One region of the Mesorhizobium sp. Ca11 genome, then DNA from elsewhere that is predicted to be linked to it. Evidence: predicted binding sites of a transcription regulator. Region 1 holds the regulator's gene; the other holds the start of a gene.
The links. Region 1 encodes HrcA, which represses chaperone genes, less so after heat shock. Its sites were predicted from a motif close to GTTAGCACTCNCNNNNNGNGAGTGCTAAC; they were not measured.

Region 1 (9,391 bases):
CCGCTTCGCGGCTGCTCCGCCCTGGAATGACGAGGTTGGGGGAGCTACCCACCATACGTAATACGCCAGATCGTCCCGTTGCCGTCCTCGGTCAGGATCAGCGCGCCGTCCCTGGCCACGGCGACGCCGACCGGCCGGCCCCAGACCGCGTCGTCGGATATGACGAAGCCGGTGGCGAAGTCCTCGTATTCGCCGGTCGGCTTGCCGTCCTTGAACCTCAGCCGCACCACCTTGTAGCCGGTGCGGACATTGCGGTTCCACGAGCCGTGCAGCGTGACGAAGGCGTCGCCCTTAAAATCGGCCGGGAAGTTGGCGCCATCATAAAAGGCGATGTTGAGTGGCGCCGAATGCGCCTGCATCAGCACGTCCGGAACCGTGACCTTGCCGGCGAGATCGGGGCGGGCGCCCTTGTGGCGCGGGTCCTCATTGTCGCCGATATAATACCAGGGCCAGCCATAGAAAGCGCCGTCCTTCACGGCGGTGGCATATTCGAAGGGGGTGTTGTCGCCAAGTTCGTCGCGCTCGTTGACGACGCACCAGAGCGCGCCCGTCGCCGGCTGCATGGTCATGCCGGAACAGTTGCGCAGGCCGGTGGCGACGGTTCTGCGGTTGTTGCCGTCGGGGTCGAAGGCCAGCACGTCGGCGCGGCCCTGTTCCGGACCCCAGGCCTCGCCCAGCGGCTGCGATTTCGTCCACGCCTCGACACCGCCCTTCGGCTTCGCGCCCATGTCCTCGGCGATGTTGGAGCCGGAGCCGACCGACAGATAGAGCGTCTTGCCGTCGGGCGAGAAGGCGATGTCGCGCGTCCAGTGGTGGCTGGCGGGGACTTTGGCGACGATGGTTTCCGGCTTGCCCGACGCTTCCAGGTCACCCTCGCGATAGGGGAAGCGGACGACGCTGTTGCTGTTGGCGACATAGACCCATTGCGGCTTGTCGCCCGGCGGGTAGAAGGCGATGCCGTAGGGCCGGGTCAGGCCCTTGGCGAAGATCGACTCCTGTGCAGGCTTGGCGCTGCCTTCCGCCAGGCGATAGACGCGCACCTGGTTCGCCCGGCTGTCGGCAACGAAGAGGTCGCCGTTCGGCGCCACCCGCACGACGCGGGGACTGTCGACGCCGGATGCGATCAGCTCGGCGGAAAAGCCGGGCGGAAGCTTTGGCTTGGCATCCTCAGGACGATCGGTGACGCCGCCGCCGTTGGAGGCGGATTCCGTCATGTCGGGTTTCGGCAAATCCTCAGGTTTCAGCAGCCGGCGCACGCCCGGACGGTCGGCTTTCCAGTCGCCGAAAGCTTTTTCGCCGCTGAGCAAGGGCTGATCGGCCTGCTGCGCAAAGGCAGCCGTGGCAAAAACCAGTGCGAGGCCCGCAAGGCCGGCGATCCGCATCATGCTGTCCTCCGTCTCTGCCACTATGTCCTGCCTTCGGATGCCTCAGTCGATAAGGCCCCGGAGATAGAACATATTGGGCTAACGATCGAAAAGAGAAGCTCGCGCACGTGACTTGCCGGCCTCAGGCCTCTTCGGCATCCAGATCGTCGTCGAGGCGCTTTTCCAACTCGACGAGATCAGCCGGCAGGGGCAGGCCCATGGCGCGCATCTCCCTCAATTTCTCGCGCAGCTGCTCCTGGATCTCGTGCTCGTCCTCGGGCTGGTTCACCATTTCCTCGAGCAGCAGGCTGATCTGGGCCTTGAGCGATTCCAGCGCCATGTTCTTCTCCTTTGCACCCTCAGCTGTGTCGAGGTTCAGGTCAGGCCGGCCTCACCTGAATATCGATACACCTAACGAAGCATGCGGGAAATCAGTTGTGCAGTGTAATCGACCATCGGCACGATGCGGGCGTAGTTCAGGCGGGTCGGCCCGATGACGCCAAGCGCGCCGACGACGCGGGCGTCCTTGTCGCGATAGGGGGCGACGACCAGCGACGAGCCGGACAGCGAAAACAGCTTGTTCTCCGAGCCGATGAAGATGCGCACGCCCGGCCCCTCTTCGGCGAGATCGAGCAGCTGCAGCAGTCCGTCCTGGGTTTCCAAATCCTCGAACAGATGGCGAAGCAATTCTATGTCCGCCTGGGCGGTGACGTTTTCCAGGAGGTTGGCGCGGCCGCGCACGATAAGGCGCGCCGGCAGGCCGCTTTCGGCGCCGGCCCAGACCGCGAGGCCTTTCTCGACCAGATCCTGCGACAGCGTGTCGAGGGCAGCCCTGGTCTCGTCCTTGATGCGGGCGATTTCCGCCCGCGCCTCGGCCAGTGTTCGCCCACGGATATGCGCATTGAGGAAATTGGACGCCTCGTGCAGCTGCGACACGGTGGTGCCGGCCGGCAGGTCGACAACGCGGTTCTCGACATCGCCGTTCTGCGACACCAGCACTGCCAGCGCCTTTGCGGGCTCGAGCTGGATGAATTCGATGTGCTTCAGCGCCACCTCGTGCTTGGAGGCGAGCACGAGGCCGGCGCCGCGCGACATGCCCGACAGCATCTGGCTGGCCTCGGTCAGCATATGCTCCAGCGTCGCGCCCGAGCCGGAGGCGCGCACCTGCGCCTCGATGGTGCGGCGCTCGTCGTCGGAAAGGTCGCCCAGCTCCATGAAGGCGTCGACGAAAAAGCGTAGGCCGGTCTGGGTCGGCAGCCGCCCGGCGGAAACATGCGGCGCGTAGATCAGCCCCAGATGCTCGAGGTCGCTCATCACATTGCGGATGGTGGCGGGCGACAGCGAGGAGGGCAGGATGCGCGACAGGCTGCGCGAGCCGACCGGCTCGCCGTCGCGCAGATAGGAATCGACAATCCGCCGGAAGATATCGCGCGAGCGCATGTCGAGTGACTGAAGTACCGGCGACTGCGACGTCGGATCGACTGGTTTGTTCATTCCGGCGAGAAACCTCCTTCCGAAAAGATATAGACTTAAGCTACGGCGGCGCAACCCGGTGCCGCGCTCGCGGTCACACGGTGCCGCGTTTGCGGTCACCGGTGGCGCGTTTGCGGTCGCGCAGCCCGTTTTCCGTTGCGACCTCGTTTTCCTTTGCGCCATGCTGCGCATACGTCTACAAGCCGGCCACGATTCCGGAAACGACAAGAAAGAAGGCCGAATGCGCCCCTCCAAACGCCAAGCCGACGAAATGCGCGCCATCTCCTTCGAACGCGGCGTCTCCAAGCATGCCGAAGGCTCGTGCCTGGTGAAGTTCGGCGACACGCATGTCCTGTGCACGGCGAGCCTGGAGGAAAAGGTGCCGGCCTGGATGCGCAATTCCGGCAAGGGCTGGGTGACGGCCGAATACGGCATGCTGCCGCGCTCGACCGGCGAGCGCATGCGGCGCGAAGCTTCCGCCGGCAAGCAGGGCGGCCGCACGCTGGAGATCCAGCGGCTGATCGGCCGCTCGCTACGCGCCGTGGTCGACCTGCAGGCGCTGGGCGAGCAGCAGATCACCGTCGACTGCGACGTCATCCAGGCCGATGGCGGCACCCGCACGGCCTCGATCACCGGCGGCTGGGTGGCGCTCTACGATTGCCTGCGCTGGATGGAAGCGCGCCAGATGGTGAGCGTCGCCAAGGTGCTGAAGGACCATGTCGCGGCGATTTCCTGCGGCATCCATGACGGCCAGCCGGTCATCGATCTTGATTACCTGGAGGATTCCTCGGCCGGCACCGACGCCAATTTCGTCATGACCGGCAAGGGCGGCATCGTCGAGATCCAGGGCACGGCCGAGGGCGAGCCTTTCTCCGAGGAGCAGTTCGCGGCGCTGATGGGCTTGGCGAAGAAGGGTATTTCGCGGCTGGTGAGCCTGCAGCAGATGGCGGTGGCTTAGGTTTTCGAATGCCGAGCCTAGGCCCCCCTCTCTGGCCTGCCGGCCATCTCCCCCTCAAGGGGGGAGATTGTATGTCACGCCGGCTTTCGCCAATCACCAATGCTGCAGAAGAGGTGCCGGCGCGGCCACAGCTAATCTCCCCCCTTGAGGGGGAGATGCCCGGCAGGGCAGAGAGGGGGGCCTCGTGATACCCTCCGCAATTCTCGAATCCGCCCTCTACGTCACAGACCTACACGCCGCCGAAGCCTTCTACCGCGACATCATCGGCCTCGAAGCCTTGGGCAAGGTCGAAGGGCGCCACGTCTTCTTCCGCTGCGGCGACGGCGTATTGCTTCTCTTTAATGCCGACGCTACGAAAATCCCGCCGGCGCCGGACGCTCGGCTGAAGGTGCCGCCGCATGGCACGGCCGGCGAAGGGCACCTCTGCTTTGCGGCAACCGCCGATGAAATCGCTGCATGGCGCAGGCATCTCGCCGCCAACAACATCGCCATCGAAAGCGATTTTGAATGGCCGCAGGGCGGGCACTCGATCTATATCCGCGACCCGTCCGGCAATTCGATCGAATTCGCCGAGCCAAGGATCTGGGGTTTCTGATGCACTCGCAACCTTTTCATTCCCTTGGGGAAAAAAAGATCGTCGTCGCCAGCCACAATGAAGGCAAGCTGCGCGAATTCGCCGACCTGATGGCGCCGTTCGGATTCGAGGCGAAATCGGCCAAGGAATACGGCCTGCCCGAACCCGACGAGACCGGCACCACCTTCGAGGAGAACGCCTATATCAAGGCATATGCCGCCGCCAAGGCGACCGGCCTGCCGGCGCTGTCGGACGATTCCGGGCTCTGCGTCGACGCGCTCGACGGCGCGCCCGGTGTCTATACCGCCAACTGGGCCGAGACGCCGGACGGCAGCAGGGATTTCGGCATGGCCATGCAGCGCACCGAGGTGGCGCTGCAGGAGGTCGGCGCTACGGACCCTTCGCAGCGCACCGGCCGCTTCGTCGCCGTCATCTGCCTGGCCTTTCCCGACGGCGAGGCCGAATATTATCGCGGCGAGGCCGAAGGCACGCTGGTGTGGCCGCCGCGCGGCACGCTCGGCTTCGGCTACGATCCGGTGTTCCTGCCCAACGGTTTCGACAAGACTTTTGGCGAGATGAGCGCGCAAGAAAAGCATGGCTGGAGGCCCGGCCAGGCGACGGCGCTTTCGCACCGCGCCCGCGCCTTTCAGAAATTCGCCGAAGCGCGATTGAATTTGGCCAGATTGGATTTGGCGCGATCAGGACCCGCATGAGCGCAGTGCCCCTACCGCTCGACCGCAGCCCCGGCTTCGGCGTCTATATTCACTGGCCGTTCTGCGCAGCCAAGTGCCCTTATTGCGACTTCAACAGCCATGTCCGCCACCAGCCGGTCGACCAGGAGCGTTTTGCCCGCGCCTTCGAGACGGAGCTCGCAACCATGCGGGCCCGCACCGGGCCACGCGAGGTGACCAGCATCTTTCTCGGCGGCGGCACGCCGTCGCTGATGAAGCCGGAAACGGTGGCCGCCGTCCTGGAGGCCGTGGCGAGGAACTGGACGGTGCCGGCCGGCATCGAGGTGACGCTGGAAGCCAACCCGTCCTCGGTCGAAGCCGAGCGTTTCCGCGGCTACCGCGCCGCCGGCGTCAACCGCGTCTCGCTCGGCGTGCAGGCGCTCAACGACAAGGATCTGCGCTTCCTCGGCCGGCTGCATAATGTCGAGGAGGCACTGCACGCCATCGGCCTCGCGCGCGAAATTTTCCCGCGGCTGTCCTTCGACCTGATCTATGCGCGGCCCGGCCAGACGCCGGACGCATGGGGGGCGGAGCTGGAGCAGGCGATCGGCTATGCCGTCGACCATCTTTCGCTGTATCAGCTCACCATCGAGGAGGGCACGCCCTTCCACGCGCTTTACGCTGCGCGCAAATTCACGCTGCCCGACAATGATCATGCTGCCGATCTCTACGCGCTGACGCAGGAGGTTACGGCGGCGCAAGGCCTGCCGGCCTATGAGATTTCCAACCACGCGCGGCCGGGCGCCGAGAGCCGGCACAACCTCACCTATTGGCGCTATGGCGAATATGTCGGCGTCGGCCCCGGCGCGCATGGCCGCTTCGTCGAGAACGGCCGCCGCACGGTGACCATCGCGGAAAGAATGCCGGAGACCTGGGCCAATCTGGTCGAGGCCAAAGGCCACGGCGTCACCGGCGGCGAGATCCTGACGCGTTCCGAGGAGGCGGACGAGTTCCTGCTGATGGGACTGCGGCTGGCCGAAGGCATCGACCTGCAGCGCTACGAGGCGCTCTCGGGTCGCGGCCTTTCAAGCGCGCGGCTCTCGGTGCTGCAGGAAGAAGGCCTGGTGGCGCCTGTCGGCAACGCAAGGCTCCGCGCCACGACGGCGGGGATGATCGTGCTGGATGCGGTGGTGGCGGATTTGGCAAGGTAAGCCAAAGGCTGCCCCCGCAAGTTTTCTTCGAAAACGAACTCCGATATCATCCTGACCGGGGGGTGCAGATGATAAGGGACGACTGGCGGGAAAAATCCAAGGTATTTGCGCGAAGCGCGCAGTTGCTTCTGCGCAGCGGGGAGCACGACACAGCCTACTATCTGTCGGGCCTGGCTGTGGAATGCGCCCTGAAAGCAAAGATCGCTTGTTCATTCCGGGCTAACGACCTACCCGAAAAGAACTTTGTCAATCAGATATATGGCAACGGCCATAAACTGAGCGAGTTGGTAAAATTGGGCCAATTGGCTGCCGCCTTAACGGCGGAGGAGCAGGCCAGTGCCGCCTTTAGGGCCTATTGGAATACGGTGAAAGCTTGGGAGGTCGAATCGAGATATAAGTTTTGGACTGCAGCTGAAGCGACTAATATGGTCACGGCGGTGACGCATCGCAGAACAGGTGTGTTGGCATGGATAAGACGACACTGGTAGAATCCGACATTGAAGCTGGATTGACGGCGGTCAAGGCGCTGGAGGCCGCAGGGTTACCCATCGCTGCGGCGATGTGGCTGAGGCTGCATGACTCGTCAAGATGGCAGCTTTATATAACTTCGCCAGATGTGGAGACGTACGGGCCGACAACTGTGAACCGGTTCATTGACCGTATTTTGCTCACAATAAAGTCGCCCATTTCTTTAGACGAGGTGACCGTCGCCAACACTACAAACCACTTTGTGAACAAAATATCTCCGCTCTCGGTTCTTACAAGCGGAAACTCAAATACTTTAACTGTTGCGGAAAATCGTTTGCGATTTGGAAACAGCGCATTTGACGGCGTGGACGTAGATGAAGGCGTAATCTATAAGATTACTCCTGGCGTGAAAGCCTCAAAGGAGGCTCCGAAGCCGGATTTAGCAGCAAAAAGAAAAGCGCGAGCCCTCGCTGCTTGAACATCCTCTTCGTCTGCAGCCAGAATCGGCTGCGCAGCCCGACTGCCGAGCAGGTGTTTTCCAAACGCCGCGACATCGAGGTCGAATCGGCCGGCACCAATCACGACGCCGACAATCCGTTGACGCATGAGCTGGTCGCCTGGGCGGACATCATCTTCGTCATGGAAAAGGTACACCGCGCCAAGCTGCAGAAGAGATTCCGGTCGAGCCTGAAGGGCGCCAGGGTGATCTGCCTCGATATTCCGGACGACTATGAGTTCATGGACCCGGAACTGGTGCGGCTGCTGGAAGCGAGGGTGGGTAGATACCTTTGAAAGAGGCGAATGCCTCTCGCGTTCGTCATTCTCGGGCTTGACCCGAGAATCCATGCCGTGACTTTGGCCATAGGGTGCAGCGGAGCAGAATTCTGCACCGTCAGCGACGCTTCAATGTAACGGCCTGGACTCCAGGGTCTGCGCGCGTCGCTTCGCTCCTTGCTTCGCCCTGGAATGACGAAGTGGGGCCGCTCGCGGCCAATGACGATGGACGCGACGCCTTAAGCGTCGTGCTTCTGGCGGTGCTTGCCGCGGTGCTTCTCGCCATGCGCCTCGCCGTGACGGACAGGCTTCTGATCGGCCTTGTCGCGGCGCGCGCCGGACTCGGCGGCGATGGGGTGTGGAGGGATGCCCTCGCGGGCGGTCTTGCTTTCAAGTCGGCTGATAAAAATATCGAAGCGATTGGGCATCGTTCGGTCCTGCCTCCTCCCGGGGAATCAGGGGTTAAATTCGCCGATGTGGGTTTCGTTCCGCACTGTGGCAAAGGCAAGGCGATTTCGTTGCCTCGACCTCACGTTTTGCAACGGGGCGTCAGCCATGCGAAACAGCCTTGGTTCTTACGCAATTCCGGACGGAAAACCGCGACGCACTTTTCCTGGGAATTGCTCGGAATGAGGGGCATTCGGTGACCGGCGACAAACGCAGCTATCTGATCGGACAAAGCGAGATCGCGGCGCGGCCGCTTCAGCCGGCGCTTTATCTGGTGGCGACGCCGATCGGCAATCTGGCCGACATTACGCTGCGCGCGCTGGAGACGCTGGCCGCTGCCGATATCGTCGCCTGCGAGGACACGCGCGTTTCGCGCGTGCTGCTCGAACGCTACGGCATCCGCCGCCGCACCACCGCCTATCACGAGCACAATGCGGGCGAGGCCGGGCCGAAGCTGATCGAGGCGCTGGGTGCCGGGCAGAGTGTGGCGCTGATCTCCGACGCCGGGACGCCTTTGGTCTCCGATCCCGGCTACCGGCTGGTCGGCGAGGCGCTGGAGCATGGCATTCGCGTCGTGCCGATCCCGGGGCCATCGGCCGCGCTTGCAGCGCTGACCGCGTCGGGCCTGCCTTCCGATGCCTTCCTGTTCGCTGGGTTCCTGCCCGTGAAGACCGGGCAGCGGCTGACCAAGCTGGAGACATTCAAGGCGGTGCCGGCGACACTGATCTTCTTCGAATCGCCGCGCCGTCTGGCAGAGACGCTCGGCTCGATGGTCGAGGCGCTGGGCGGTGCGCGGAAAGCCGCCATCGCGCGCGAGCTGACCAAGGCTTTCGAGGAGATGCGCACCGGAACGCTTGCCGAGCTGGCCGACCATTACGGGGCGGCCGACACGCCGAAGGGCGAGGTCGTCATCTGTGTCGGCCCGCCCGAAGCGGCGGAGGATCAGCCGGCAGACATCGACCGCCTCCTGCTCTCGCTTGCGGCCGAAATGCCAGCATCGAAGGCGGCGGCGGAAGCCGCGAAGATGACCGGCGGCCAGAAGCAGGCGCTTTACCGCCGGCTGATCGAGCTTAAGGCGGACGGGGATGGCTGAACGCACGGTCGGCCATCGCCGCAAGGCCTATCGTCGCGGTCATCGCGGCGAGTGGCTGGCGGCGCTGGCGCTGATGCTGAAAGGCTATCGCATCCTTGCCCGCCGCCACCGCACCAGGCTCGGCGAGATCGACCTCATCGCCCGGCGCGGCGACCTCGTGCTGTTCGTCGAGGTCAAGGCGCGGCGGACATTGATCGAGGCGATGGAAGCGATCGGCCGCGAATCGGAGCGCCGCATCGAGGGTGCCGCGGATTTGTGGCTGTCGCGCCAGCCGGATTACGGCCGGCTGGCGATGCGCTTCGACATGGTGGCGGTGCTGCCCTGGCGCTGGCCGGTGCATGTCGAGAACGCGTTTTAC
Region 2 (9,391 bases), on a different contig from region 1:
GCGTCTCAGTTTCCTGCGCCAATTGATCCGCCGTGCCACCAGTGAGAAATGGCGTGTGCGCAAGCACCTGTTCGACCTCGACGACAACGGATTTGGACGCGCGGTGTATGCCGTCGAGACGCCGGCAAGAACCTACAGCCTGGTCGCGTTCTCGACGCCGCTTGACGACGAGAAGCGGTCCGACCGGGTGATCGCGCAGGCTTGGGATACGAGCTACGTTCTTTACGACGGATTGCCGGATGCCGCCGAAATCGCGCGGCTGGAGGCGAACGCTCCGCTGCAGGAGGCGGGCCGATACACCAGAAGCGAGCTGGTGCTGGCGCGCGCCAACAAGAGCGTGCGGCTGTTCGAAGACGTGGCTTCAACGCTGGCTCAGGGACGGCAGCCTGACGAGGAGCAACTGCTTGGCGTCGGCTATCTGCTACGCACCACGGCAGTCTACGGCAACGGCAAGTTCGGCATCGCCGACCGCGACGAGATCGCCGCGCGTCCGGAACTTGCCGGGTCTTTCCAGGCCGAGATGCTCACCGTCTGGTTGATCCGATCCTTCACGCTCGATCTGGTCGATCACATCGCCCGTCGCCGCAATCCGGCCGGCGCGGCAAGACTGGCGCCGGAATTGCGCCGGGCGCTCGGGGTCGGCAACGCGACGGGACTCGGCATGGCGCCCTTCCTCGTGCGCCACCCGCTGCTGACGCATAGCTGGTTTCTGGCCCGCGAAACCGCTCTGGCGCGGGTGCGCGCCGAACCGCAGGCCGCCGTGGCGGAACGCAGAATTTTCGCGCAGGCGCTCGCCGACCTGGCGCAGCGCGTTGGTCGCTGGCACAGCGACGACGACCGCCAGGCCGCCGCCACCCGGTCCCTAGCCGCCGATCTCGACACGCTGGCCGAAAATCTCGACCGGCTCCTGGCGAAGCCGCGGCCGTGGGATGCGGTCTATCGCTTCGCGGAAGAGCAGTTCTCCCTGGAAGGGCAGGAGGCTTGCGTCTCCCTGGTCCTCGAGCCGCATGGCGCCTTGGTCGACGAGCTCGGCGACACGATGAAAGCCGACGAGACGCCCGGCCATGCCATCGACGGCGCCATGGACTGCGGCTCGCTGCGCCAGGCGCTTCTCGACTGCTATTCATGGGCGGGGGCAATCGACTTCACAGAGCCCTCCGCTAATGCGCGCTTCTGGTATGTATCGGCGGAGAAGCTCGAGCCCCGGCTCGGCGAGCGGTTCGAGGAGGACGGCGCCGAGCTCGAACAGCCTTTGGCCACCGCGCGCGACGCGCTCGGTCTGGCGGCCGCGCTGGCGCAGGAGCCGGCCTCGGCCAGTGTCGCGGAATTCCTGCTGCGCCGGCCCGAATGGCGCCATGCGGTGCGGCGCACCCAGATCGTTGCGAAATTCCCCTATGCCGAGATTCACGATAATCTGATCGGCGCCGATTTGCGGCCCGTCGACATATTGCGCGCCAAGCTGGCGTTCTTCGGCGCGCGCAGCTTCGATCCCCGCTCGGACCGCTGGCTGCGGATCGCGCTGTTCAGCGGCGAGCCCCTGATCGAGGAGGTCGCCAGCGCCGCATCGGCTGGAGAAGCCGCGTGATCGACCTGTCGCTCAACGAGGTGGAGACGCTCAGCGCCAAGACGGCGCGGGGTGCGGGATTTTCCTGGGGACTGGCCGAGGATATCGGGCGCGCGGCGCGCCGGCTCGCGGTCGAGGACGACAATTGGGGCATGGCCATGCTGAGCCTTGCCGAAAACACGCAGTCCTTCGCGGTGCCCGACCCTGCCCGCGCTGCGCGCTGGCGAAAAGGCAATGCCGACAAATCTGCCGAAATGCCACTCTGTCCGATCCGAACCGCGGCCCTGCTGCTCGACGATCCGCTTCCGGCGAGCGCGCTGCCGCTGGCGATCATTGGTGTCGGTCTGCCGGTCTGGCTCGACGCCATGCTGCGCCGCTCGGCCATGCGCGTCGCGCGACCTGCGGGGCTGGCGAAGCGCGCCGATGTCGTCATCGAACATCGCGCCGAAATCGAGCGGCCGGCCACAGGCCGGCGCGGCGCGATCGACGAGCGGACGCTTGCCGCGCTCAATTCCTTCGCTGTCAGAACCTATGTGCCGGAAAGCGAGCGATCGCGCATGCGCGGAGCTGGCGGAGGCCGGGTGGACGATGAATAACAACAAGGGGAGAAGAAAATGAGTGCAGCCGACGGCCAGAAGATCGCCATGCGTGGGGCGGGCTACTACTCGGCCAACACCGTCGGCGCCAAATACGTCATCGACAAGGTCGGCGATCTCGTCGTCAAGGCAGTCGCCGGGATGCCTCGGCTGGCCGATGGCCAGCCATTCGCCGTCGCCGATTTCGGCGCGGCCGACGGCGGCACCTCGATGGACATGATGCGGCGGCTGGTTGGCGCCGTTCGGGAGAGGGAACCGGATCGGGCGATATCGATCACCTATACCGACCTGCCCCATAATGATTTCTCGACCCTGTTCCGGCTGAGCCAAGGACTGTTGGGAACCTCCACCGAGGTTCCGCTGGCGGAGACGCCCGGCCTCTACATCTTCGGCAGCGGCACCAGCTTCTACCGCCAGATCCTGCCGGACAATTCGCTGTCGTTCGGCTTTTCCGCCACGGCGATGCACTGGATCAGCAAGCGGCCCTGCATGATCGCCGACCATGTCCAGGCGGTCGGCGCGACGCAAGCCGAGCGGGCGCAGTTTCGCGCCCAGGGGCTGCGCGATTGGGAGATGATCCTGCTGGCGAGGGCCCGCGAGCTCAGGTCCGGCGGCCGGCTGGCGCTGGCCAATTTCTGCGTCGACGAGGAAGGGCGCTATCTCGGGCATACGACAGGGGTCGACATGTTCGACAGCTTCGCGCGCCATTGGCGCGATCTGCTTGCGGCGGGACGGATCAGCGAGACGGAATATGTCAACGCGACATTCCAGCAGTTCTACAAGACGCCGGATGAGTTCGCCGCGCCCTTCCGCGATCCGGCCTCGCCGGTGTCGCAAGCCGGACTGAGGCTGGAAAAGATCTTCACCATGGTGACGCCGTGCCCCTACGCCGAGGCCTTTCGGGTCCATGGCAATGCGCAGGATTTCGCCAGGGCCTACGTGCCTACGCTCCGCTCCTGGTCTGAAACCGTTTTTGCCAACGCGCTCGATCCCTCGCGTCCCGCCAACGACCGTTCCGCAATCGTCGACGATCTCTACGGAGCTTATGAAGCCGACGTCGCGCGCGCCCCTGAAGGGCACCGCATGGATTACGTCCACTGCGTGACAGAGATCGTCAAGTCGTAGGTAGCGAGATTTTGCGCAAAGCTTCCTGAAAACGTTCAGATGACGATCCTCCGGGCCAAACTGGACGTCCATTCTTGAAGTTTCACGGCCTCCGCCCCCGAACCGCCTCTGTGCCACAAGAAACATCGAAGCCGATGGCCGCTGGAGCGCGTCTATAGTAAGTGATGTGCCGCTCACGCGTGGGCGGCGTACAGTTGGATCACGTGCGACGCGTGACCTGAACCTTAAAACGGGTTCTTGTCTGGATTGATCGCCTGAGGAAGTAGCAATGCTGCTTCAGTCCTAGCCGCCGCACAGACTTCGGATGTCGGCTGGCTAAGAGCCAGATTCAGCCTGTACTGACCATACTGCCAATTTTAGTCCTTGGCAGCCTGATCCAAGTCTGACTTGTTAGAAATCGCCTTCACGGCTTTCCGCATATTCTCGACGTCAGTCTCACTGAAAGAGAGATCATTACGGCGATAGCAGGTAACCGTCCGGTGAAGGACGCACATCTGCATTAAAGTATCGACTTTTACCGTCGTAGGGAGCTTTTCCGCCTGGGGGCGTGGTCTACAGGCTGGCGCGTCTGGATGTCGCAGCCAGGCTTGGACTTTCACCCTGGTCTATCGCGACCCGAAGCGCAGCTTGGCCGCATCGGTCACGGGCGTGAACAGGCTAACCAGCGTACCTTCCGGATCGCGGAATTGGGCGGCACGGTTGCCCCAAGGCATGTCCTTAGGCTCCTGAACGACTTCTACGGTTTCCTTCAGACGAGCAAATTCGGCATCGACGTCCGCGACCAAAAATTCGAGAATGGCCGTGCGATTAGAGGCAGGTTGCGCGCTGCCTTCACGGAAAAGAGCGACCGTTCCCGCCCCGCCGATCGCGATAACCCCGCCAGCCACGACAATTTCGGCAAAGACCGGGGCGAGCCAGTCGGCTGTTGTCCCGGTGAGCGTTTCGTAGAAGCGCACGACGGCAGCGATATCGGCGGCGATCAAACGGGTCGAAGCAAATTTCATGACGGATCCTCGCGGGTTGGCCACGGCGAACGCGGTGGCCTGCGTGTGCCTTGTGGCATAGGGCTGCTGCCAGCATGATGGCAGCAGGAGACAGCAGTGCGCCGCGCCGATCGCCTTTTCCAGATCATCCAGATCCTGCGCCGCTCCAGCAGGCCCGTGACGGCGGCAGCGCTGGGCGCCGAACTTGAGATGTCGAAACGCACGGTCTATCGCGACGTGGCTGACCTGATCGGCCAGCGTGTTCCGATCGAAGGGGAAGCTGGCTTTGGTTACGTTCTGGCCGGTCGCTATGACACGCCGCCACTAATGCTGACTTGGCAATGCGCGCACGCCGTCATATTGCTAGTCGGCCGCCCGAGGCTTATGCTCCTGGATATCGGCCGCCAGATGTTCGGATGCAGCCGACAGTGAGAGGTACGTGCTCTTGCCCGTTAGGGAGAGAGCCATGCCTCAACTCAATCTTCGCAACTACATTTTGAAAACTATTGCTGCAGAGGATTTTGCGGTTTTGCAGCCGTCCATGCATCGTGTCGAACTCGCTATCAACGCCCGGCTGGAAGAACCCTATCAATCGATCGAGCATATCTATTTTCCAGAGACGGGTATCGCATCGGTGGTTGCCACCATGACCGGAGGACGACAGAGCGAAGTCGGCATCATCGGTCGCGACGGCATGACAGGGGTTACGATAATTCTCGGTCAGGACAGTTCTCCCAACGCAACCTATATTCAAGTCGCCAGCAATGGCTGGTGCCTGCCTGTTGAAAATCTTCGCGCTGCGATTGCAGAAAGCCGGACCCTTCGCGAGTCGCTGCTTCGCTACGCCCACGCATTCCTAGTTCAGTCATCCCGAACGGCACTGGTCAACGGTCACTCTAAGATCGAAGAACGACTGGGCCGATGGTTGCTCATGGTCCACGACCGCGTGGGGGGAAGCAAGATCAACCTGACGCACGAATTTCTCGCGACTATGCTCGGCTCTCGGCGCACCGGCGTTACTGCGGCCCTCCAAATGCTCGAATATAGGGGACTGGTCCATGCCAGGCGGGGCGAGATCACAATCGTCGACCGCGCCGGAATGATAAAGCTCACGAGAGGCGCCTATGGGGAGGAGGAGCAACGCCACTTCGGCATTGCCCCCGGCTGAATTGTCCGGAATCGGACATAAGCTTGTAGACGGCCGAATATTGGCCGTAAATCGTGCTGGTTTGGGTTCAGGGAGGAACTCGCAATGACCAACACTTTTCAAAGCGTTACGGTTGAAAAGGCGACCGAAGCTTATGTCCTTTCCAGAGGCCGGGCTTGCTTCCTTTCCATCGCACAGGCAATCCGCGCAATCCGAATACTGATGCCGGCCTGCAGAGCCACCGACCACGAACTGGAGGAGATGTTGGCGGCCGCCTGCATCGTTCATGGTGTGCCCGTCGCCTTCGACGTGACAACGGCCGCCAGCGCGGAAACGCGGCTCCACTCGTAGGACAGCGATGCCCGCGCTTGCGCAGACGCTCACTGCATCGGACGTTCGCCAAGCGATTATCTGTTACCTGATCGATAAGGTCGACAATTCGAGCGTTTCGATATCCGAGGTCATCCGGGGCCTTAGAGAAATGTTCCCGCTTTGCGAAATGACGGATTGGGAACTGGGCGACTACATTGCACGAAGCGCGATCGACGCTGGGTTTGCGATTGAATTCGACGCGGGGGTTCCCTGATCGTCGTCATCTTGCCGGTCAGCGGCAGTGGCGGGCCATTCGTCCCGATATGGAACATTTCCCTCGCTAGATTGTTACGGTAGGCGGTCGATTCCTCAGGGATGTAGCCGACTCTCCAATAAGTCCCCTCATGAAAAAGCCCGTTGTCTGTCCCCCTGGCAGCGGGCATTTTGGGGACGAGATGCAGGTCGAACTAGAGAAGCAGCGGCAATGTTGGGTTTTCGTCCCAACAGAGCCGTATCGAACGGATCGACTTTAGGCGGGGTCTTCTCGAAAATCCTGCAACGACGCGTGGCGCAAGTCATCCTCGCCCGTGCAGATGCTTCACACAGCCAATCAGCCCCAGTTTGATCCACTGCCTCGCCGGCCGCTTCCACGGAGGAGGAGGCGCTTGCCAAGGCGATCATTGCGACAGTTGAAAGGCTCACCAGCAAACCAGAATGAAACCCGTGTCTTTAGCCCGCTTACAATGGCCTCGCGTTAATTGTCCGAGGGCAAATAGATGCGTTGCGGCTTCGCGGCGGACCGGGTGTGCGTTGCGTTGCATCATCGTGGTTCTCATCATTGTCTCTGGTCCTGCTCCAGTGCGGCTTTGAGCGATGCCGGTTCGATCGGCACCATCTGCCGCGTAGCACCGCTTGCGGAGATGGCCGGCAGGTGAATGAAGGTGGCGACGCGGCGCCACGCGATCAGGGAAGCTCCTTCGAGGGCTTCCTCGTCGTGATCGACGCGGTAGTCCCCGGGTGGTTGCGGTGCATCAAAGCCGGGCAGCGAAAACGCCGACTTGAAGCGAACGATAGTTGGTGTGGTGCGGCTGGTCATTTGTTGCGGCTTTCAGCGGAAACCCGCGCCTGCGCGTTTCCCTATCATTCCCACTCGAACCACCGGAATGATGCCCGACGCTGCCAGTACATCCGTGGTCAGCGTCGATGTCATTCCAGGGGTTCGAACGGAACGAAATGTGCGCCGGACCGGCGCTGCACTCGTTTTCGAGAATTCGGTGGTGAATGGCGGGGCTCTGACACAAAGCCAACTCGACCAAATCAACGAGTTTTACCTATGCGCCTCATTTGAGTTCTAAACAAGGTCGAGACGCTTTTTATTTGTCCCTTGAAATAACAGACGCACGCCCGCAAAATTCAAGCCGGCAGAAAATTTCCCACAAGCGCGGATGAATTTCTGCGCGGCTCGAATTTATTTCATTCGAATTCTTGGCCATCGGCGAGAAATAATTCTGGCACTCCTATCTATCGAGTGCCAACCCGCCTATACAGAGGCAGCGGCCGCCCAATGCCGGCCACAGAAAGAAGTTCCCCATGAAATTCCGGCCACTCCACGACCGCGTCGTCGTTCGCCGCGCCGAAGGCGATACCAAATCCAAGGGCGGCATCATCATTCCCGACAATGTCAGGGAGAAACCGCAGGAAGGCGAAGTCATCGCCGTCGGCCCGGGAGCACGCGACGAAAGCGGCGCCTTGATCGTGCCCGATGTGAAAGCCGGCGACTTCATCCTGTTCGGCAAATGGTCCGGCACCGAGGTCAAGATCGATGGCGAGGACCTTCTAATCATGAAGGAAGCCGACATCATGGGCATCATCGACAAGAGCGAGACCGGCATTGTCGACAAGACAGTGGCCGTCAAGAACGCCGCCTGACCGGGCAGTCTTCACGGCAAACGGCGCACTCCAATTTTCGAACGGGATCAAGATCATGTCTGCCAAGGAAATCAAATTCTCCACCGACGCGCGCGACCGCATGCTGCGCGGCGTGGAGCTCCTGAACAACGCCGTCAAGGTGACGCTCGGCCCCAAGGGCCGCAACGTCATCATCGACAAGGCTTATGGCGCGCCGCGCATCACCAAGGACGGTGTGACGGTGGCCAAGGAAATCGAGCTTACCGACAAGTTCGAAAACATGGGCGCCCAGATGGTGCGCGAAGTGGCCTCGAAGACCAACGACCTTGCCGGGGACGGCACGACCACCGCCACCGTGCTGGCCGCCTCGATTCTGCGCGAAGGCGCCAAGCTGGTTGCTGCCGGCATGAACCCGATGGACCTCAAGCGCGGCATCGACCAGGCGGTCACCGCCGTGGTTGAGGAAATCAAGGCGCGGGCCAAGAAGGTCAAGTCGTCGGCCGAGATCGCGCAGGTCGGCACCATTGCCGCCAATGGCGATGCCAGCGTCGGTGAGATGATCGCCAAGGCCATGGACAAGGTCGGCAATGACGGCGTCATCACTGTCGAGGAAGCCAAGACCGCCGAGACCGAGCTCGACGTCGTCGAGGGCATGCAGTTCGACCGCGGCTATCTCAGCCCGTATTTCGTCACCAATGCCGACAAGATGCGCGTCGAACTGGAAGAGCCCTATGTGCTTATCCACGAAAAGAAGCTCGGCAACCTGCAGGTGATGCTGCCGATCCTCGAAGCGGTGGTACAGGGCGGTAGGCCGCTGCTGATCATCTCCGAGGACGTCGAAGGCGAGGCGCTGGCCACGCTGGTCGTCAACAAGCTGCGCGGCGGCCTCAAGGTCGCGGCCGTCAAGGCGCCGGGCTTCGGCGATCGCCGTAAGGCGATGCTGGAAGACATCGCCGTGCTCACCGCCGGCCAGATGATCTCGGAGGATCTCGGCATCAAGCTCGAAAACGTCACCATCGACATGCTCGGTCGTGCCAAGCGCGTGCTGATCGACAAGGACACCACCACGATCATCGACGGCGCCGGCGCCAAGGCCACCATCCAGGCGCGCGTCGCCCAGATCAGGGGTCAGATCGAGGAAACCACGTCCGACTACGACAAGGAAAAGCTGCAGGAGCGGCTGGCCAAGCTCTCCGGCGGCGTTGCGGTGATCCGCGTCGGCGGTGCTACGGAGTCGGAAGTCAAGGAAAAGAAGGACCGTATCGACGATGCGCTGAACGCCACGCGCGCGGCTGTCGAGGAAGGCATCGTGCCCGGCGGTGGTGTGGCGCTGCTGCGCGCCAGGTCGGCGCTCAGGGGCCTGACCAGCGCCAATGTCGATGTCACCGCAGGCATCTCGATCGTGCTCCGGGCGCTCGAAGCGCCGATGCGCCAGATCGCTGAGAATTCCGGCGTCGAAGGGTCGATCATCGTCGGCAAGCTTGCCGACAGCAAGGACCACAATCAGGGCTTTGACGCCCAGAACGAGGTATATGTCGACATGATCAAGGCAGGCATCGTCGATCCGGCAAAGGTGGTGCGCACGGCACTGCAGGATGCCGGCTCGATCGCAGCGCTTTTGATCACCGCCGAAGCCATGATCACCGACATTCCGGCCAAGGATGCCGCACCTTCACCTAGCGGCGGCGGCATGGGCGGAATGGGATACTGAGACCTTGGCGCCAGGAGACGGCCGTGCGTGAACCGACGCTACCCC

Region 2: LB538_RS19615 (co-chaperone GroES) is a predicted target of HrcA. The motif match lies at 7,235-7,263, and genes of this name have one in related genera.

Annotation. Positions count from the first base shown of each region.
Region 1 is NZ_JAIUHU010000016.1:25,085-34,475, forward strand. Features, by position in the region: gene LB538_RS23815 (PQQ-dependent sugar dehydrogenase) at 45-1,385, opposite strand; gene LB538_RS23820 (hypothetical protein) at 1,507-1,704, opposite strand; gene hrcA (heat-inducible transcriptional repressor HrcA) at 1,776-2,858, opposite strand; gene rph (ribonuclease PH) at 3,079-3,795, shown strand; gene LB538_RS23835 (VOC family protein) at 3,980-4,390, shown strand; gene rdgB (RdgB/HAM1 family non-canonical purine NTP pyrophosphatase) at 4,390-5,082, shown strand; gene hemW (radical SAM family heme chaperone HemW) at 5,079-6,251, shown strand; gene LB538_RS23850 (hypothetical protein) at 6,320-6,739, shown strand; gene LB538_RS23855 (hypothetical protein) at 6,718-7,197, shown strand; gene LB538_RS23860 (low molecular weight protein tyrosine phosphatase family protein) at 7,194-7,511, shown strand; gene LB538_RS23865 (hypothetical protein) at 7,733-7,921, opposite strand; gene rsmI (16S rRNA (cytidine(1402)-2'-O)-methyltransferase) at 8,137-9,033, shown strand; gene LB538_RS23875 (YraN family protein) at 9,026-9,391, shown strand, end outside.
Region 2 is NZ_JAIUHU010000011.1:23,366-32,756, reverse strand. Features, by position in the region: gene LB538_RS19660 (hypothetical protein) at 1-1,585, shown strand, start outside; gene LB538_RS19655 (DUF3726 domain-containing protein) at 1,582-2,160, shown strand; gene LB538_RS19650 (class I SAM-dependent methyltransferase) at 2,179-3,285, shown strand; gene LB538_RS19645 (VOC family protein) at 3,891-4,289, opposite strand; partial or broken gene LB538_RS19640 (helix-turn-helix transcriptional regulator) at 4,386-4,631, shown strand; gene LB538_RS19635 (Crp/Fnr family transcriptional regulator) at 4,735-5,436, shown strand; gene LB538_RS19630 (hypothetical protein) at 5,521-5,766, shown strand; gene LB538_RS19625 (hypothetical protein) at 5,774-6,001, shown strand; gene LB538_RS19620 (hypothetical protein) at 6,563-6,823, opposite strand; gene LB538_RS19615 (co-chaperone GroES) at 7,318-7,656, shown strand; gene groL (chaperonin GroEL) at 7,712-9,346, shown strand; gene LB538_RS19605 (hypothetical protein) at 9,370-9,391, shown strand, end outside.